DNA from 2 places in the Pseudoduganella sp. OTU4001 genome. Region 1 is predicted to be linked to the other one. Evidence: predicted binding sites of a transcription regulator. Region 1 holds the regulator's gene; the other holds the start of a gene.
What was found. The regulator FliA, encoded in region 1, starts transcription of late flagellar genes. The targets are predictions, from matches to a motif close to CTAAAGTTTNNNNNNNNNNNGCCGNTA.

Region 1 (10,455 bases):
ACCAATCACGTCCAGCGATTTGGAGGCGGCGTTCAGGCCGCTGAGACCTTGTTGAAACATGGTATTCCCCTATTCAGATTGCGCTTACAGTACTTGCTTGATCGCGTCCATGGTCACCTGACCAACGGACGGGATATTCAGTTTGACGCCGCCGGCACCGGTCGAAATGCTGGCGACCGTGCCCAGTTCGAGCGTCTTGGCGTCTTTCAATTCCTTGCCGCCGGACCTGGCGGTGATATTCAAGGTGTATTGGTTGTTGGCGGCGGTGGTGCCGTCGGGCAGCTTGCCATCCCAGGTCAGCGGCAGCACGCCGGGCTCGACGTTGTCCAGCGTGACGGTCTGCACCACTTTGCCGCCCGAGGCGACGATGTCGACCTGGACTTTGTCGGCGTACGAGCCCAGCTCAACACCAAACAGCGATTTGCCGTCGGACAGCTGCAGCTTGTTGCCGTCCACCAGGACGCCGCGGTTGATCAGGTTGGTGGCCGCCAGGTTCTGCGTGCTCTGGTAGTCGGTCTTCAGCGAAGCCAGCGTCTCATTCATCTTGTTGATGCCGGTCACGGTGTTCAGCTGCGCCAGCTGGCTGGTGACCTGGGCGTTATCCAGGGGATTCAGCGGATCCTGGTTTTTCAGCTGCGTGATCAGCAGCGTCATGAATTTGTCCTGCTCGGCCTCCACGCCCGTCTGGGTCTTGGCCTTCGGATTCATGGTATTCAGCAGGGCTGCCGGTACGCCGGCGGAGGTATCGGTTGCGGTGACGGCCATGATTACTGTCCAATCGTTAAGGTTTTCAGCAGCATGGTCTTGGCTGCGTTCATGGTTTCCACATTGGTCTGGTAGGAGCGCGAGGCCGACAGCATATTGACCATCTCATCGACCACGTTCACGTTCGGCATCGTCACATAGCCCTTGTCGTCGGCCAGCGGGTGCTTGGGGTCGTAGACCTGCTTCATCGGCGACGGGTCTTCCACCACCTGGCGCACCTTGACGCTGGTGGCGGCGCCGTTGGCGCTTGGCGTGGCTTCGAACACCACCTGCTTGGCGCGGTAGGCTTCGCCGCTGGCCGAGGTCGCGCTGTCGGCGTTGGCCAAGTTGGAGGCCACCACGTTCAGGCGCTGGGCCTGGGCGCTCATGGCCGAACCGGATACATTGAAAATACTGAACAAGGACATTACTGGCCTCCCTGGATCGCGGCCAGCAGGCCTTTGATCTGCGAATTGATAAAGGTCACGCCCGCTTCATAGCGCAGGGCGTTGTCGGCAAAGTTATTGCGCTCGACGTCCATGTCGACCGTGTTGCCATCCACCGCGCCCTGGGCCGGCGTACGGTACAGCAGCGGCGTGCCGTCGGGCAGCGTGCTGCCGTCTTGCTGGGGGCGCGGGAAATGCTTGCTGGCGGTGGTATTCAGCGGCGGCGGGTTCTTGGCGCGGTCCAGCGCCGCCTGCAGGTTGGCGGAAAAGTCGATGTCGCGCGCCTTGTAGTTCGGCGTATCGGCATTGGCAATATTCGACGCCAGCACGGCCTGGCGCTTCTCGCGCAGGCTGAGGGCGGTTTCGTTGAACAGCAGGTGGTTGTCGAGTTTGCCTAACATGGCGCTTCTCCGCTTGATGACAGGTTCGATGATACGGAGCAATGCCCTTGCTTGATCGGAAGAGAAAGACGGGGTTTTTGCCCCTATTCATGGCTTGCCCGCCTCGCGCGAAGGCTAAGATGTGCTGCATGAAACGCAAACTCATTACCGTCGCCCTGCTCGCAGCCACTATTGCCGTCACCGCCGTGGCCATCGCCGCGCCGGCGCCGGCCGCCCCGGCCCGCATGGATCACGCCGCGCTGCGCCAAGTCGCCGAGCAATTCCTGACCGTGCAGACGGCCGGCCTGCCCGGCAAGGTCACGGTCAGCGTGGGCGCCGTCGATCCGCGCCTGAACCTGGCGCCCTGCCCGGCGCCGGAAGCTTTCCTGATGCCGGGTGCACGCGCCTGGGGCAAGACCACGGTGGGCGTGCGCTGTGCGGCGCCTTCGCCGTGGACGGTATATATTCAATCCCAGGTATCCGTGCTTGGCAGCTATGTCGCCGCCGCCGTGCCGCTGGTACAGGGCCAGTCCATCGAGGAAAGCCAGCTGGCCATCATGCAGGGCGAACTGACCGCCCTGCCGCCGGGCATTGCCACCGACAAGGCGCAGCTGATTGGACGCACCAGCAATCTTTCCATTTCGGCAGGTACGCCGCTGCGGCTGGACCTGGTGAAAGCCAAACCGGTGATCCTGCAGGGCCAGCTGGTCAAGTTGGTGTCGAAAGGCAACGGTTTCTCGGTCTCGGCCGAGGGTAAGGCAGCCGGTTCGGCGGCCGAGGGCCAGGTGGTGGCTGTGCGCACTGGCAACGGCCAGCAAATCAGCGGAATTGCCCGCACTGGTGGCTTGGTTGAAGTGACATTTTGACAAAAAGTAATAAGGAATTGCCGACAGCCAGCTAAAGTTTGGCGGCAGGCTGCCGTTATAGACTCGTATGCCGGGGTAAAGGCCTCCAACCAGACGAGGATAAAGCTGTGAAGATCAACGATACATTGAAGAACACGCCGGGCTTGCCAAGTTCGCCCGCGACGACCGGGAACGCGCGCGGCGCGGACAAGGCCGCCGCAACGAACACTGCCGCACCGCAGGCAAGTACCGACAATGTGCGCCTGTCCGCGCAAGGACAGGCATTGGCGGCCAGTGGCGCTGCCGGTAGCAATGCCGTATTCGATACCAAGAAAGTCGAACGTATCAAGATGGCGATTGCTGACGGCCAGTTCCAGGTCAATTCGGAAAAAGTGGCAGACGGTTTGCTGGAAACAGTCCGCGACCTGCTGCACTCGCGTAAGCAACGCTAAGGATTCAAATAATGGCAACTGTCTCGCCGAAACACAGCCTGCAGGCTGAGTTGGACAAGATCACGGAATTGCTGGTAGTCCTGAAACAGGAGCAGCAGGATCTGGTCGCGGCGGACATTGAGCACCTGACCTCGCTCACGCCGCAAAAGTCGGCGTTGGTCAATGAAATGGCCTCGCTGGCCACCGCACGCCACCAGGCGCTGGCTGAGGCCGGCTTCCCTGCGATGGAAGCGGGCATGGAGTCGTGGCTGGAAGTCCAGCACGATGATGCTGCCAATATGCTGTGGCAAAGGCTGCTGGACCAGACCCGGGCGGCCAAGGAATTGAATCGCCTGAATGGCGTGCTGATCAATAAGCACCTGGGGCAGACCCAGGGCGCGCTGCAAGCGCTGCGGCCGCAGCAGACCACGGTTTATGGGCCAAGTGGGATGACTTCCGGCGGGACGACCCGCCGCGGGTTTATCGCTGGCTGAATTTTCGCTTTTAATTTAGAACCGAGGGGTTGGAATCTCCGTCCCCGGATCAGGAATCCCCGACAAGATCGTCACCGCCACCCGCCGGTTGCGCGCGCGCGATTCCGGATCGGTATTGGGTGCGACCGGCTGGTTATCAGCATGCCCGACCGCCGTCATGCGCGACGGCGCGATCCCCGATTCAATAAACAGGCGCACCACACTGCCTGCCCGCACCGCCGACAATTCCCAGTTCGACGGATAAAGCGTATTCCGGATCGGGACATTATCGGTATGCCCCTCTACCTGCACCGCATGCGGGTCATCCCTGAGCAAGGTCGCCACCGCCGTCAGCGCCTCGCGCGATTCGTCGGTCAGGCGCGCGTCGCCCGGATTGAACAGCACGGAAGCGTTGATCTCCACGCTGACCCCGCGCAAATTCTGCGTCACCCGCACCTTCCCTTCTTTCACCAAAGGCGCCAGGGTGCTGGACAAATCCTTGGCCAGCCGCTGCATCTGCTCCTTCTCGCGCTTGATCTGCTCATTGCGCTTGCGCTGGGCCGGATTCGGAATGGGCAGGCTCTGCACCTCGGTGGTAGTGGGCGGCGCCGCGCCGGCACCGCCAAAGGCATCGCCCAGCGCGTCCGAAAACACCTTGTACTTGCCCAGGTTGACCGAGGAAATCGCATACATCACGACAAAGAAGGCAAACAGCAGCGTGATGAAGTCGGCGTAGGAGATCAGCCAACGCTCGTGGTTTTCCGGATCGTCATCGAACTTGCGGCGCGCGCGGCGGTATTGCATATCACGGCTCCCGCATCAGGGTCGCAATGCGTTCATCCACCACGCGGGTAAAGTCGCCGGTGGCGATATCGTAGAACACGGCCGCCGTCAGCTCCTGCAGGTAAACCTGGCGTGTGACGATGGTCTTGAGCTTGTTGGCAATCGGGTAGAAGAACAGGTTGGCCAGGCCGACGCCGTAGATGGTCGAAACGAAGGCCACCGCAATGCCGGAACCGAGCTTGCTCGGGTCGGTCAGGTTTTCCATCACATGGATCAGGCCCAGCACCGCACCGAGGATGCCGATGGTCGGCGAATAGCCGGCCGCCGATTCCCAGATACGCACCGCCTGCCGCTCAGCCGTTTCAAAGGCTGTGATTTCCATATCCAGGATCTGGCGCATCTTGTCCGGCTGGATGCCGTCCACGATCATGCGCAATCCCTTGGCGACAAATTTGTCCTTGGCACCCAGCATGGGCCGCTCCAGCGCCAGCAGCCCGTCGCGGCGGGCGATGTGGCTCCAGTTGTTGATGTCGCGCGCCAGCTGGGCGCGCGTATCGACCGGCGGTTTGAAAACCCAGCGCAGCATGGACAAGCCACGGCGCAAGGTCGGCGTACGGGTTTGCAGCATGACCGCGCCGAAGGTGCCGATCACCACGATGGCGAAGGCCGCCGGCTGCAGCAGGGAGGTGATCTTGCCCCCTTCCAGCCCCTGGCCGACGATGATGCCGGCCAGCGCCAGCAGTACGCCGGCTACGCTGGACCAGTCCATGCCTGCTCCCGCAGCGAGGCACGCAGGCGCGCCACGGCTTGTGTGTGCAACTGCGAAACCCGCGACTCGGAAACACCCATCACGGCGCCGATCTCTTTCAGGTTCAGCTCTTCCTCGTAGTAAAGGCCCATCAGCATTTTCTCGCGTGGCGGTAGCGCATCAATCGCATCGATCACAGCCTGGCGGAAGTCGGTGTCGAGCAGCGCGCGCAGCGGATCGGCATCTTCATCATGGGCATAGCGGTCGAGGAAGCTGTCGTTGCCGTCTTCCTCGTGAAAATCTTCGTAATACACCAGCTGGTGGCCGCCGCCTTCGGACAGCATTTCCTGGTAGTCGGACAGCGACAGTTTTAGCGATTTCGCCACTTCCGACTCGGTCGGCGGGCGGCCCAGGCGCTGCTGCAGCGTGGCCATCGCGTTTTCGATCTTGCGCATGTCCTGGCGCATCGAGCGCGGCATCCAGTCGGAGCTGCGCAGCTCATCCAGCATGGCGCCACGGATACGCATCACTGCGTACGTTTCGAACTGGGCGCCGTGGGTTTCTTCATAGCGGTTGATCGCATCGAGCAAGCCGATCATGCCTGCTTGTACCAGGTCATCCACTTCCACACTGGGCGGCAATTTTGCCTTCATATGGTGGGCCAGGCGCTTGACCAACGGCATGTGCTCCGTCAGCAAGGAATCCTTATCCACCTTCCCTTTGACCGTGTACATAAAGGTTCTAATTCTTATCAGGCTCTAAAATGGTTGCAGCTCCCCATCGCGAAACGGCCCGCCAGCTGGCGGAAGGCTACTGAAGCCCCGGCCAGCGGGAAGGCGTCCACCACCGCACGACCCAGCCGGGCAGCGCGCTGCAGGTATTCGTCGGCTGGCACCGACCCCATGGAAACGAGGTTGACTGCCAGGTAACGGCTTGCCGCATGCGCCATATTATCGTAAACCACCCTCGCTTCGGCCTCGGAAGCGCCGGTGACCAGGATGCCAAACGGGCGGCGGCCCAGCTCATGGTTGAGCCGCTTGATCATCATATAAGCATTCTTGATGGAAGTGGCACTGTTTGACACTTGCACCACGATCTCGGAACTGGCCATGACCGGTACCGGGAAGGCCTCGCCATCGAACTCGCCATCGACCAGCACGATGCCGCTCTGGCTGGCCAGCACGCCGAAGGCCTTGGCCAGGCGGCGCCCTTCGTCCGGGCCGCGGCGCGCCTCGCCGCGCGTCATCGACACCACATTGAAGCCCTGCGGGGCGGCGTGCAGCACCTGGTTCAGGGCGCTGCGCTGGCGCGCCACGTCGAGCAGGCTGCCGCCGGCATCCAGGCCGAGGCGGGAGGCCACGCCGTGGGCGCTGGCGCAGGCGTCGACCAGCAGCACATCGTTGCCAGCTTGCGACAGCGAGGCGCCCAGGTTAACCAGCATGGCGCCTTTATCGTCCTGCGGGGTGGCCGACAGGAAGGTGATGATGCGTGGCCGGGGGCCGGCCAGCATCCGGCGCAGGCCTTCGGCCTGGTCGAAATCGAAATTAGCCAAGGCGTACCTCGCGCAGCATCGGGTCTTGGGCGGCGCCGGCCATCAGCAGCGGCAGTTCGGCGTCGCCGAATTTTGGGGCGGACTGGCCGCCGAAGGCACGCTCCACCAGGGCGGCCGGATCGGCCAGGTGCAGGTCTTCCGGCACGCGCTGGCCGTTGGAGGCGTAGAACAGGCGCAGCTTGTGGCGGATCACCACGTCCAGCGCGGAGCCGATCGAGGCGGCTTCGTCGAGCTTGGTGATGATGGCGCCGGCCAGGCCGCTGCCCTGGTAGGCGCGCACCACTTCCGACAGGGTTTCCTGGGTCGAGGTAGCGTTCATGCACAGGATGCGCTGCACGTCGGTGCCGACGCCCTGCAGCATGGCGACCTGCTCGGCCACCATCTGGTCGCGCTGGCTGACGCCAACGGTGTCGATCAGGACGGTGTGCTTGTTTTTCAGTTCATTGAGGGCGATGCGCAGGTCGGCCTCGTCTTTCACCGAATGCACCATCACGCCCAGGATCTTGCCGTAGATGCGCAGCTGTTCGTGGGCGCCGATACGGTAGGCGTCGGTGGTGATCAAGGCCAGCTTTTCCGGGCCGTGGCGCATCACGCAGCGCGCGGCCAGCTTGGCGGTGGTGGTGGTCTTGCCGACGCCGGTCGGGCCGACCAGGGCGAACACGCCGCCCTTTTCCAGCAGCGCGTCTTCGTTGTTCATGGCGTTGATATTGCGGGCCAGCGCAGTGCGCGACCATTGCAGCGCTTCGGCGGCGTCGCGGGTGGCCGGCAGCTTGTCGGCCAGGTAGCGCGCCAGGCTGGCGGAGAAGCCGGCGGCCAGCAGTTCGCGCATCACCGCGGTCTTGTGCGGTTCGCGCTGGGCGGTGTTCGAGAAGGACAGTTCGTTAAGCTGGGTTTCCATCATGCCGCGCATGGCGCGCAGTTCGCTCATCATGCTGCTCATTTCGGCGGCGGCATTGGCTTTGGCGCTGGCGACGGCTTCGGCGACCAGGGCGGCGACGCGGTCCATGTCCACTGCCGGTGCGACCGGCGCTGCGGGGGCGGCGGCGCGTGGGGCTGGGCGTGGGGTGGTGGCGCGTACCACCGGCGCTACGGGCTGGGCGACCAGGGCTGGCGTGGCTTCCATCGGCGGGACGAAGGCCGGGGCAACCGTGGTAGGCAGCTCCAGTTGCGGCGCCGGGGCGGACATTGGGGAATCGGCGGAATGCGGGGCCAGGGAGGCGGCATCGTCGCCTGCCAGGGCCAGGATTTCCACCGCGCCGTCGACAGCGCGGTTGGACAGGATCACCGCATCCGGGCCCAGTGCTTCCCGCACTTTGCGCAGCGCTTCACGCGATGTTGGGGCGGTAAATTTTTTGACGTTCATTTCCAGCTACTCCGCAGATTGCTCACATGGTCAAATTATTGACGATGCACGACAGAAACAATCGAAGGAATAGCTGCGGAAATGGCCCCTTATTGTGCGCCTACCAGCGAGGTCACGCGGATGGTCTTCGTCTCCGGAATTTCCGAATGCGACAGCACTTTCAGCTGCGGCAGCGCGCGGCGCAGGAACTTGGACAGCAGCGGACGCAAAGCGCCCGGCACCAGCAGCACCGGCGTCACGCCCAGCGCCTCCTGCTGCGCGGTGGCCGACGCGGCCTGCTGCGCGATAGTGTCGGCCAGGCCTGGTTCGATGCCGGCAGCATCCGCCCCGCCGGTCTGCATCGCCTGCAACAGCAAGCGTTCCAGGCGGTTATCCAGCGTCATCACCGACAGCTCGCCGCCGGCCGGGAACAGCTGCTGCACAATCGCGCGGCCCAGCGCAATACGCACCTGCGCGGTGAGCTCATTCGGATCCTGCGTATGCGGGGTGAATTCCGCCAGGGTTTCAATAATGGTACGCATATCGCGGATATGCACGCCTTCCGCCAGCAGGTTTTGCAGCACCTTCTGCAAGGCCGACAGCGACAGCATCTTCGGCACCAGGTCTTCCACCAGCTTCGGCGATTCCTTGGCCAGGTGGTCGAGCAGCGACTGCACTTCGGCGCGGCCCAGCAGCTCGGAAGCATGGGTGGTGATCAAGTGGTTCAGGTGGGTCGCCACCACGGTGCCCGCATCGACCACGGTATAGCCCATGCCGGTCGCCTGGTCGCGCAGCGAAGCGTCGATCCAGATCGCCGGCAGGCCGAAGGCCGGATCGGTGGTCACCATGCCGGGCAGCGTGCCGCTGGCCATGCCCGGGTTAATCGCCAGGAACTGGCCATTGAAAGCCTCGCCGGTGCCGACTTCCACGCCCTTCAGCGTGATGCGGTAGGCCGAAGGCTTGAGTTCCAGGTTGTCGCGGATATGCACCGGTGGCGACAGGAAGCCCACCTCCTGCGCGAACTTCTTGCGGATACCCTTGATACGCTTCAGCAGCTCGCCGCCCTGGGTCTTGTCGACCAGCGGGATCAGGCGATAACCCACTTCCAGGCCCAGGGTATCGACCGCCAGCACGTCCTGCCAAGTCGCCTCTTCCTGCTCCGGCGCGGCCTGCGCAGCGCCGCCAGGACCGCCTGCGCCGCCGGGGCCCGCCGCCTTTTCCGCGGCCGCCGCCTGCTCTTTTTCCCTGGCCTGCTTCTGCAGCAGGTAGCCGGTACCGCCCAGTGCAGCGGCCAGCAGGATGAACACCAGGTTAGGCATGCCGGGAATCAGGCCCATGCCGCCGATGATGGCGGCGGTGATGTACATGACTTGCGGCTTGGCGAACAGCTGGCTGATCACCTGGGTACCGATGTCGGATTCGGACGCTACGCGCGACACCACGATACCGGCTGCGATCGAGATCACCAGCGAAGGGATCTGCGCCACCAGGCCGTCACCAATTGCCAGCAGCACGTAGTTTTTCAGCGCATCGGCAAAGCCCATATCGTGCTGGATCATGCCCACCAGCAGGCCGCCGACCACGTTGATCACGGTCACCAGGATGCCCGCGATCGCGTCGCCGCGCACGTATTTCGAAGCACCGTCCATGGCGCCGTAGAATTCCGCTTCCTGCGCCACTTCGTTACGGCGGCGGCGTGCTTCCGGCTCGCCGATCAGGCCCGCATTCAGGTCGGCGTCAATCGCCATCTGCTTACCAGGCATTGCGTCCAGAGCGAATCGTGCGCCCACTTCAGCGATACGGCCCGCGCCCTTGGTCACCACCACGAAGTTGATGATGGTCAGGATCACGAACACCACGATACCGACCGTGTAATTACCACCGATCAGGAAGTGGCCGAAGGCCTCGATCACCTTGCCTGCCGCATCCGGGCCGGTGTGGCCTTCGGTCAGCACCACGCGGGTCGACGCCACGTTCAGGGCCAGGCGCAGCATGGTGGAAATCAGCAGCACGGTCGGGAAAGCCATGAAGTCCAGCGGCTTCACCGTGTACAGGCTGGTCAGCAGCACGATGATCGACAGCGCGATATTGAAGCTGAAGAACAGGTCCAGCACGAACGCCGGCAGCGGCAGGATCATCATCGCCAGCAGCATGATGATCAGGATTGGCGCAGCCAAGGCTTGTCCGTTACCGGAAAGGCCTTTCATCCATGGCGGCATATTCAGGGCGTTCATACTGTTCTACTCCGTTATTTCTTGTTCAATGGGTCCATATCGTCCGGTACATCGAGCTTGGTCGGACGGTCTGGGTAACGCAGGCCTGGACGATAGGCCTTGATCTGGAACACATACGCCAGCACTTCCGCCACGGCGGCGTACAGGCGCGGCGAGATTTCGTCGCCGATTTCGGTGTGCTTGTGCAGGGCGCGCGCCAGCGGCGGCGCTTCCAGGATGGCGACGCGGTGTTCTTTCGCCAGCTCGCGGATCTTGGCCGCCACTTCGTCGGTACCTTTGGCCACCACGCGCGGCGCGCCCTGGCCGCCTTCGGTGTACTTCAGCGCCACCGCATAGTGGGTCGGGTTGGTCACCACGACGTCGGCGGTCGGCACTTCCTGCATCATGCGTTTCTTCGCCATTTCGCGCTGCAGCTGGCGGATCTTGCCCTTGATCTGCGGGTTACCGTCGGATTCCTTGGATTCCTGGATCAACTCC
Region 2 (10,455 bases), on a different contig from region 1:
GTCACGATCTCGGCCCGGCAGGTCATGCCGGCGCGAAGCGCCAGCTGGTGCTCGGCCAGCTTGACCTTGACCACATAGCTGCGGCCCTGGTTGGCCTGGCCCAGGCCCTGCGCCTTGGGCGCCAGCGACACCGATTCCACGCTGCCGGTCAGCGGACGCTCCGGATAGGCGGACGGGAAAATCTTCGCGGTCAGGCCCGGCACCACCTTGGCGATATCGCCTTCATCCACATTCACTTCCGCGATCATCGAACCCAGGTCGGCGATGGTCATCAGGCTAGAACCGGCGATGCTGGTGGCGCTGGCCACTGCCGTCTCGCCGGCCTTGATCGGCACGGCGGTGGCGGTGCCGGAAATCGGCGCCTTCACTTCGGTCTTGGCCAGGCGTTCCTGCGCCAGCGACAGCATGGCGGTCGCCTGCTGGCGGCTTTCGCGCGCGCTGCGCAGGGCCACTACCGCCAGGTCCACCGCCAGCTTGGCTTCATCCAGGCGCGAGACATCGATGAAATTGTCGGCCGCCAGCTGGCGCGCGCGTTCCAGCTTGCGCTGCTGGTTGTCCAGGTCGATCTGGGCGCGCTCGACGCTGACGGCGGTGTTGCGCACCGCCGCTTCCTGCTGCGCCACGTCGGCCTTGTAGGTGCTCGGATCGAGGCGCAGCACAACCTGCCCCTTCTCGATCTTGTCGCCTTCCTTGACCAGCACTTCGGACACCTTGCCGATCACTTCCGGCGACAGCTGCACCTCCTGGCGGAATACCAGGTTGCCCGACGCCAGCACGGCTGGACGGATCGCCTTGTTCTCCACCTTGGCCAGCTCGGCCTCGACCTTGTTGGGCGACTTGGTGAATTTGACGGCGACAGGTACGCCAATCAGGGCCGCCACCACGGCCGCTGCAATGAGTTTGCGTTTCATGGTGTCCGCCTCAGTTCTTGATCAGGATCCAGGCAGCCCAGCAGCCGTAGATCGCCACGTAAGGCAGCGCCGCAATGACGGCGCAGGTGGTGGTGCTCTTGCCGGTCCAGGTGCGCAGGCCGATGGTGGCCAGGGCAATGACCCAGACATCGGTCAATTTCATGGCGCTGGCAAGGCTGAACCATGCCGTATGCGGGGCCGCGTGCACCAGCAGGAAGTTCAGCGACAGCATGTCGGCGTTCTCAAACGCCAGCTGGCCTTTGCTGGTGATGATTTGCAGGGCCATCAGCGGCACGCCGATCAGCGCCGGCAGCGAAGCCCAGGCCGCCAGCGAGAAACCGGACTTGAAGCTCAGGTCCATGCTGGCCAGCTTGCCGGCCAGCCAGTAATACAGGCCATACAAGCTGAAGATCACCAGCGTACCAATCACGGTGCCGCCGACACCCATGCCCAGCATGACGTTACGCGACATCATCTTGCTGGCTGCTTCACGCTGCTCGGCCGTCATTTCAGGCGGAAAGCCGTTACTGGCCATCCAGTCCATGTCCAGGGTCTGGAAGTACCAGACCAGCATGCCGATGGAGGCAGTCCACAGCAACAGCAGGGGCAGCCAGCCCCGCGGCTTTTCTTTCAGGGCCGCGAAGGCGGCGGAAGGGTCATAGAAGACTTGCGTCAGTTGAGCGAATGCCATGTGCGCACCTTGCCAAAAAAGTAATTGAAAGTTGATTATAACAACTTGGCAACGTTGCGCAAAAACATCTTTTTAGGCGGTGGGCGCGGGGTAGCTGACCTCCAGGATATCGAGTTCCTCCGCGCCATTCGGCGTGTGCAGCAGCACGGTATCGCCCTCGCGCGCCTTGGTCAGGGTGCGGGCTACCGGACTGATCCAGCTGACCTTGCCCTTCAACGGATCGAACTCGTCAATGCCGACAATGGTGATGGTCTGTTCTTCGCCGTCACGCTTGGCGTAGGTCACAGTGGCGCCGAAGAAGATCTGGTCGTTGCCGTGGTGGATGCTGGGGTCCACCACTTCCGCCAGGTCCATGCGCTTGGTCAGGAAACGGATGCGGCGATCGATCTCGCGCAGGCGGCGCTTGCCGTAGATATAGTCGCCGTTCTCGGAACGGTCGCCGTTGGAGGCGGCCCAGTGCACCACTTTCACCACTTCCGGGCGCTCGACGTCGATCAGCTGCAGCAGCTCATCCTTGATGCGCTGGTAGCCGGCCGGCGTGATGTAATTCTTGGAGCCGGCGGGGATCGGCGGCGCGCCTGGCGGCAGGTCGTCGTCATCGTCGGCATCGCTCTCTTTTACGAATGCTTTGTTCATGCCGTATTATGGCACGCTATGAACCAAGCCCCGACCAGCCTGGTGTCCCATACACCGGCCCTCGTCTACCAGTTCCAGCTCGCGCCCGGCGGCGCGGTCGCCTTTCCCTACCTCAGCGAGGGCTGCCTGGCCCTGCTCGGCCTGCCCGGTCCGGAATTGCAGGCCGCGCCAACCCGCTTTGAACAGCTGATCCTGCCGGAAGACCGCCCCTCCTACCTGGAATCGATGCGCGCTTCCGCCGGTTCGCTGTGGAGCTGGAACTGGGAGGGCCGCATCTGGGTCGAAGCCTGGAAAGACGTCAAATGGATCAACCTGCGCGCCACCCCGCGCCAGCTGCCCGATGGCGCCGTGCAATGGGACGGCATCATGTCCAATATCACGGAGAGCAAGCAGGAGCAGCAGGAAGTGCGCGCCAGCCGCGCCCGCCTGGCGGAACTGACTGCCCACATCGAAAAGGTCAAGGAACAGGAACGCGAACGCATCGCGCGCGAAATCCACGACGACCTGGGCGGCAACCTGACCGCCATCAAGATGGCGCTGGCCATGCTGGCGGCGCGCCTGCCGGAAGACGATCCGGTGCTGCAGCAAAAAGCCGCCTACGTCGACGCGCTGGTCGACCGCACCATCGACGCCGTGCACCGCCTGACCCTGGACCTGCGCCCTTCGGTGCTCGACTTCGGCCTGCTGCCGGCGCTGGAATGGCAGGTCAAGGAATTCGAAACCCAGGCCGGCATCGCCTGCACCCTGCAGGCCAGCATGAAGGAACTGGAGCTGGACCAGGAGCAGGCCACGGCCCTGTTCCGCATCGCGCAGGAAGCGCTGACCAATATCGCCAAGCATGCGCAAGCGAGCGCGGCGGCCATCAAGCTGACCCGCAGCCGCGGCGTGCTGACCCTGAAGGTGATCGACAACGGGCGCGGCATCCGCGCCGCCGACCGCAGCAAACCCGACTCGTTCGGCCTGCGCGGCATGGCCGAACGCGCGCGCGCGCTGGGCGGCACGTTGAACCTGGGCCACGCCGCCGGCGGCGGCACCGAGGTGGCGATCAAAATCCGGCTCCCGGCGCACGCGCCAGACGTTACAATTGGCCATGAGTGAAAAAGCTGTCATCAAAGTCTTCATTGCCGACGACCACGCCATCGTGCGCGAAGGCCTGAAACAAATCCTGGCCGAGACCAGGGACATCATCGTCGCCGGGGAAGCCGAAAACGGCCTCGACGCCATCAAGCTGTTCCGCAAGTCCGGCTGCCACGTCATGCTGCTCGACATCACCCTGCCCGACCGCAACGGCATCGAGGTGCTGAAACAGGTCAAGAAGGACAAGCCCGAGCTGGCCGTGCTGATGCTGTCCATGCACCGCGAAGACCAGTACGCCATCCGCTCGCTGAAAGCCGGTGCCGCCGGCTACCTCACCAAGCAAAGCGCACCGAAAGAGTTAGTAAATGCAATCCGCCAGGTCGCGGCGGGGTTAAAATACGTGAGTCCGGCACTGGCCCAGGAACTGGCCAACCATGTCGGCGAGGACCACCAGGCGGCACCGCACGAAACGCTGTCGGACCGGGAATACCAGACCCTGACCATGATTGCCTCCGGCAAAACGGTGGGCACCATCGCCAAGGAACTGTCGCTCTCGGTCAAGACCGTCAGTGAATACCGGGCCCGCCTGCTGGCCAAGATGAACCTGAAGAACAGCGCCGAACTCACGCACTACGCCATCAAGAACCAGCTGATCGATTAGTTCAGGAATAATGCTATGAAGTAAGCATATTTCCTCCCGTTTATCTCCGCTTCGGACAACTGGACGGTGGCATAAGATGCTGACAATCGGTAAACCTTTGTAAAGGCTGTACGTCAGATGTCTAGCAAACCCACCAATCCAGCCGCGGCGGACATGAATCCGGCTGATATCGCACGCGAGGCATTCCGCCGCCTCGCCGTACGACGAGTGGCCCCTACGCCCGACGCGTATCGCGACATCTACAATGAAATTGCCGGCATCATCACGCCGGCACCACCGGCCCCGGCCGTCCAGGAAAGCCCGGCCGAAACCATGCTGGCCCAATTCGCCGCGCGCCTGACCGACCAGCCGGGCGACCTGGCCGATTTTGGCCGCCGCTTCAACCGCGCGGTCAAGGCGCGCGACTGGGAACTGTATTCGCGCACCCTGGCCGCGCTGGCCGAACGTCCGCTGGTCAAGGTGGGCGCCGGCGGCCTGGTGGCCGAAGAAAACAATGAGCAGGCGCGCCAGCTGCGCGAACTGCTGAGCCGCACCCTGACCTTTGCCGTCGCTTCCCTGCTGAGCGGTGCGCCGGCCCTGGTGGCCGAGGCCGAGTCGCTCGGCGCCGCCACCAAGGAAGCCCACACCGAAGCCGCCCTGGCCGAAATCGGCACCCGCCTGAAACAGCTGTGCTACCAGATCGAACTGCGCAGCGGCGATACCGCCGAACAGCAGGAACTCCTGCTGCGCCTGTTCCGCCTGCTGCTGGAAAACGTCAGCGAACTGCTGGACGACGATTCCTGGCTGCGCGGCCAGATCGACGCCGTGCAGGACCTGATCGCCGGCCCGCTCGACCAGCGTGCGCTGGAAGAAGCCACCCGCAGCCTGAAAGACGTCATCTATAAACAGAGCCAGCTCAAGCACTCGATCACCGACGTCAAGGCCACCGTCAAGAATATGATGATGACCTTCATCGACCGCCTCGGCGCGGTGGCGACTTCGACCGGCGATTTCCACGAAAAGATTGGCGGCTATTCCGACAAGATCCGCGCAGCGCGCGATATCGGCGAACTGAACCAGATCCTCGACGAAGTGTTGAAGGAAACCCGCCTGGTGCAGAGCGAGGCCCTGAAAGCGCGCGACAATATGATGGTGGCGCGCCAGGAAGTGCAGGACGCCGAAGCGAAAATCCACGCGCTGGAAGCCAAGCTGCAGCACCTGAGCGAACTGGTGCGCGAAGACCAGCTGACCGGCTCGCTCAACCGCCGCGGCCTGGACGATGTGTTCGAGCGCGAAACCGCCCGTTCCGACCGCCGCGGCACCCCGCTGTGCATCGCGGTGCTGGACCTGGACGATTTCAAGAAGCTCAACGACACCCTGGGCCATATCGCCGGCGACAATGCGCTCAAGCACCTGGTCAAGGTGGTCAAGGAAACCCTGCGCTCGATGGACGTGATCGCCCGCTTCGGCGGCGAGGAATTCCTGATCCTGCTGCCGGAAACCACCATCGAAGCGGCCACCGCCACCATGACCCGCCTGCAGCGCGAACTGACCCGCCACTTCTTCATGCACGAAAACGAGAAAGTGCTGATCACCTTCTCGGCCGGCGTGGCCCTGCGCCGCCCGAACGAAAACCAGACCGACCTGGTCAAGCGCGCCGACGGCGCCATGTACAAGGCCAAGAAGTCCGGCAAGAACCGGGTCGAAGTTGCCGAGTAAGCAACATCGCCCCACCCAGCCCGCCCTTTGGCGGGCTTTTTGTTGAGGAAAAGTCGGGGTCATGTCTGACATTCGGACAATTTCGCACGCGAAATTGTCCGAATGTCAGACATGACCCCGACTTTTTTCGCATGAAAAATATTTTTTTAAGGCCTAAAGTTCAGTAAAAGGCCGCCGTCTTAGCGTGCGTCGCAGGAGCAACTTGAGGGGCATGAGAGGGCGATTTACCTGCTAAATCACCCTAAAGGTTCCCATAGGGCAACCGTTACCCAATTCAACAGCGGCTTGATCGTCACGGAACAGCGTGGCGGGCCAAAGTGAATGAGCAAATTGCCCAACCTAGCAGTACAAATGGAGAAATACCATGGCTTCCGTAATTAACACCAACATCGCTTCCCTGAACTCGCAGCGCAACCTGACCACCTCCCAGGGCAGCCTGTCCACTTCCCTGCAACGTCTGTCTTCCGGTCTGCGTATTAACAGCGCGAAAGACGATGCGGCAGGCCTGGCGATTTCCGACCGTATGTCGTCGCAGATCCGTGGCATGACCCAGGCGATGCGTAACGCCAACGACGGCGTGTCGCTGTCGCAGACCGCTGAAGGCGCCCTGTCGTCCTCCGGCGAAATCCTGCAGCGTATCCGCGAACTGGCAGTGCAGTCCTCCAACGCCACCAACTCCGCTTCGGACCGTCAGGCTCTGCAGACTGAAGTTGGCCAGCTGGCATCTGAACTGAACCGTATCGCCCAGACCACCACCTTCAACGGCCAGGCTCTGCTGGACGGCACCATGGGTACCGCGACCTTCCAGGTCGGTGCCGATGCCAACCAGACCATCCAGGCCACCGGTGCGAACTTCCTGACCAACACCTACGGCAACAACCGTATCGCCAACGATGCAGTGCAAGTGACCGGCGCCAGCCTGGCGGCCGTCGGCACGGTGGACGTCAACGGCGTGCGCGGCAGTGTCACCGTCGATACCGCCGTGGGTGACACGGCCAAGTCGGTCGCTGCCAAGGTGAACAACGAAACTGCGGAAACCGGTGTCACCGCGACCGCGGAAACCAACGTCAACCTGAGCCTGACGGGCGGCGAATCGTATGAGTTCACCCTGGTGGGCGATAACACCGCCGCCGGCAACGAAGCGACCATTACCTTCTCCGTAGGCGCGGGCGCCGACGAAGCAGCGGATTACGCGTCGGCCATCAACGCCATCAACGCCCAGTCCTCCAAGACCGGTGTCACCGCCCAGTACGACGCGACCAACGGCGGGCTGAAGCTGAGCCACGCCAGCGGTGCCGATATTGTGATCGCGGACACCGCCGCCGTCGCCAATACCGACTTCGACGTCGACAACTACGCCGCCGATGGTACCCTGGTGAGCGCGGGCGCTGGTGGTGCAGCCTTCAGCGCCATCGGTGGCACCGCGGTGGCGCATGGCCGCGTGACCTTCGACTCGGAAAGCTCGTTCTCGATCACCGACACCGGCTCCGGCTTCTCGCTGGACAACGCAGGCGCCGCCGGCACCTCGACCCTGAACGCGGTGGCCGACCTGGACGTGACTGACTTCGCAGGTTCCCAGCTGGCGATCAAGATCGCTGACGCAGCCCTGGCTTCGGTCAACAACCAGCGTGCAGCCTTCGGTGCTCTGCAGTCGCGCTTCTCGTCGACCATCTCGAACCTGAGCGCAACGACCGAGAACCTGTCGGCATCGCGTTCCCGTATCGTGGATACCGACTTCGCGGCAGAAACTGCAAGCCTGACCCGTGCGCAGATCCTGCAACAAGCTGGTACCGCCATGCTGGCCCAGGCCAACTCGCTGCCTAACGGCGTGCTGAGCCTGCTGCGCGGTTAATCGCCGGATAGCGTGTAAAAAGCGATTCCCCGCTCCGGTCACCCGGACCGGGGAATTTCCCGTAGGAGGTCTATATGACTATCGATTCGATATCTGCTTCTGCACCACGGCCCGACCGTGGCAGCGTGGGTGCGGAACCAGCCGCCGCCCCGGTGGCTGGGCGCAGCCCTGCCGCTGCGGTGGAAACCGTCGATGCGGTCAAGGCCAAGGAGGCTGCGCCTTCCAAGAAGGATGTGGAAGAAGCGGTCGCCAAGCTGAACAAGACGGTGCAGGACCGGGCCCAAGCGCTCGAGTTCTCCATCGACAATGACAGCAACCGCACTATCGTCAAGGTGATCGACCAGAGCACCAAGGAAGTCCTGCGTCAGATCCCGACGCCGGAAGCTTTGCAGATTGCCAAGTCAATCGACGCCCGCAGTGGTGGCCTCCTGGTCGACCAGGAAGCCTGAACACGCCAGCGGAGTACCAGGCCCGGCATGCCACGCGGCATCCCGGGCTTTTTTGCGCTATGCTGGTACCAGCGGCGCGGCAAGAGTGCTTGTCAGCGGAACAAGCCCGGAAATCCCCCTCTCAAGTCACGTTTGATTTTGCCGATAAGCACTTATAGTGACGCTTTCTATGGAGTATTTCTGTGGCTATTTCTTCCCCCACCCTGACGTCGCCTGGCATTGGTTCTGGCTTGAATGTCAATGACATCGTGGCGAAGCTGATGGCTGCCGAAGCGGCTCCATTGCAAGCCTACGAACGCAAGGCCGCCTCCTACCAGGCCAAAGTCAGCGCCCTCGGTTCCCTGAGCGGCGCCATCGGCGTGTTCCAGAGCGCGCTCGGTTCGCTGACCAAGGCCGACGCTTTCCGCGCCCTGAGCGCGGTGGCGGGCGATGACAAGGTCCTGACCGCGACGGCCGGCGCCAAAGCCACGCCGGGCAACTACAACATCAATGTCACCCAGCTGGCCCAGGCGCAAACGCTGACCAGCTCGGGCCTGGCCAGCAAAAACACCGCCATCGGTCTTGGCACCAAGACCACCATGTATTTCGAGTTCGGCACCGCCACCAATGTCGGCTTCGGCGTGGACGGCAGCGGCATCACCAGCGCCATGCACACCAACGGCCTGGCCGACGGTTCGCTGACCATCAACGGCACCGCCATCAGCACCACGGCCGACACCAAGAGCGCCGCCGCGCTGGCCACGGCCATCAACGCCAAGACCGCCACCACCGGCGTCAGCGCCAGCACCATGAATATCTTCAGCACCTTCGGCGATGTCGCCACCGGTGCCGATGGGACGTATTCGCTGACCGTGGGCGGGGTCGAGATCGCCTCCCAGGGCAATAGCGTTGCCGTGGGCAGCGGCGTGAGCGCCGCCGACATCGACACCAACCTGGCCGGCCCGGGCGCCATCCGCGACGCGCTGGACGCCGCCGGCATCACCTTCACCGGCAGCGCTGCCGCCGGCACGCTGGAATTCCGCAGCGCAGGCGGCGGCAGCATCGCCGTGGAAGAAGTGGTGGCCGGTACCGTCAGCGGCGGCATTGCCACCGCAGCCGGCAGCGCCAACGACGGTTCGAGCTACACCTCGACCACCAGCCTGCGCCTGACGTCGGCCGACGGCAGCGCCATCACCATTGGCGGCACCAACCCGGCAGCGGCCGGCCTGACTGCCGGCACCGGCGGCAGCAACCTGGCCGGCAGCTTCAAATACAATTCCTCGCCGCTCAAAGGCGTGGTGATCGACGGCACCAACAACACGCTGGAAGGCATCCGCGACGCCATCAACAAGGCGGCGATCGGCGTCAACGCCAGCATCATCAACGACGGCAGCGGCACGCCCTACCGCCTGGTGCTGAACAACACCGCCACCGGCGAAAAGACGTCGATGAAGATCCGCCTGGAAGGCGATGCCGGCAACCCGCCCGATACCGCGCTGAACGACCTGCTGGCCTACGATCCGGCCGGCACTACCCGCAACCTGAAGCAGACTGCGGCGGCGCAAGACACCAAGGCCAGCGTCAACGGCATCACCATCAGCAGCGCCACCAACTCGATCAGCGAAGCCATCCAGGGCGTGACGCTGAACGTGACCAAGCTCGGCAGCAGCTCCCTCAACATCAGCAAGGACACCGGTTCGCTGAAAACCAACCTGACCAACTTCGTCAAGGCCTACAACGACCTCGACAAGGCGATCAAGGACATGACCGGCTATGACCCGGAAACCAAGAAGGCCGGCATCCTGCAGGGCGACTTCACCGCCCAGACCGTGCAGTCGAGTTTGCGCAAGATGCTGGGCGCGCCGATTACCGGCCTCAGCGGGTCGCTGGCCAACCTGGGCCAAGTCGGCATCAGCTTTGACAAGACCGGCCAGCTGAGCCTCGACAGCGGCAAGCTGCAGAAAGCCATCGACAACAATTTCAGCGATATCGCCTCGCTGTTTGCCGCGGTCGGCAGCGCCAGCGACAGCAGCATCAGCTTCGTCAGCTCAACCAACGCCACCAAGCCGGGCACCTACAACATCAACGTGACCCAGATCGCGGCGCAGGGCTCCATCACCTCCGATGCGGCGGTGGCAGCCACCACCATTGCCGACGGCACCAAGTGGAAAATCTCGCTGAACGACGGCACGCCGCCGGTGGCCAAGAACACGGTGGAAGTGGAAATCCCGGCCGGCAGCTATACGCCTGAGCAACTGGCCAAGCAGCTGCAAGCGGCCATCAACGGCAATTCCGGCTTCGCTTCCAACGGCAACAGCGTGGAAGCCACCATCGATAGCAATGGCAAGCTGGTGCTGGCATCCAGCAAATACGGTTCGGTCTCGAATATCAAGCTGGTCGACGTCAGCGGCACCACGGTCGGCAGCATCTTCGGCACCGGCACCACGGTGGCCGGCAAGGACGTGGCGGGCACCATCAACGGTTTGCCGGCGACCGGCAGC

Region 2: the regulator FliA is predicted to act here: its motif matches at 5,916-5,942, upstream of AAHE99_RS21465 (flagellin N-terminal helical domain-containing protein).

What each region holds. Positions count from the first base shown of each region.
Region 1 covers NZ_JASATG010000026.1:25,672-36,126, forward strand. Annotated here, with positions in the region: gene AAHE99_RS20020 (flagellar hook protein FlgE) at 1-60, opposite strand, end outside; gene AAHE99_RS20025 (flagellar hook assembly protein FlgD) at 85-765, opposite strand; gene flgC (flagellar basal body rod protein FlgC) at 768-1,172, opposite strand; gene flgB (flagellar basal body rod protein FlgB) at 1,172-1,591, opposite strand; gene flgA (flagellar basal body P-ring formation chaperone FlgA) at 1,720-2,436, shown strand; gene flgM (flagellar biosynthesis anti-sigma factor FlgM) at 2,544-2,867, shown strand; gene AAHE99_RS20050 (flagella synthesis protein FlgN) at 2,879-3,340, shown strand; gene motD (flagellar motor protein MotD) at 3,356-4,123, opposite strand; gene AAHE99_RS20060 (flagellar motor protein) at 4,125-4,871, opposite strand; gene AAHE99_RS20065 (RNA polymerase sigma factor FliA) at 4,853-5,584, opposite strand; gene AAHE99_RS20070 (MinD/ParA family ATP-binding protein) at 5,602-6,402, opposite strand; gene flhF (flagellar biosynthesis protein FlhF) at 6,395-7,765, opposite strand; gene flhA (flagellar biosynthesis protein FlhA) at 7,855-9,978, opposite strand; gene flhB (flagellar biosynthesis protein FlhB) at 9,993-10,455, opposite strand, start outside.
Region 2 covers NZ_JASATG010000030.1:49,668-60,122, forward strand. Annotated here, with positions in the region: gene AAHE99_RS21435 (efflux RND transporter periplasmic adaptor subunit) at 1-911, opposite strand, end outside; gene AAHE99_RS21440 (YIP1 family protein) at 922-1,602, opposite strand; gene greB (transcription elongation factor GreB) at 1,675-2,238, opposite strand; gene AAHE99_RS21450 (sensor histidine kinase) at 2,257-3,336, shown strand; gene AAHE99_RS21455 (response regulator transcription factor) at 3,329-3,976, shown strand; gene AAHE99_RS21460 (GGDEF domain-containing protein) at 4,094-5,674, shown strand; gene AAHE99_RS21465 (flagellin N-terminal helical domain-containing protein) at 6,039-7,526, shown strand; gene AAHE99_RS21470 (flagellar protein FlaG) at 7,601-7,975, shown strand; gene fliD (flagellar filament capping protein FliD) at 8,158-10,455, shown strand, end outside.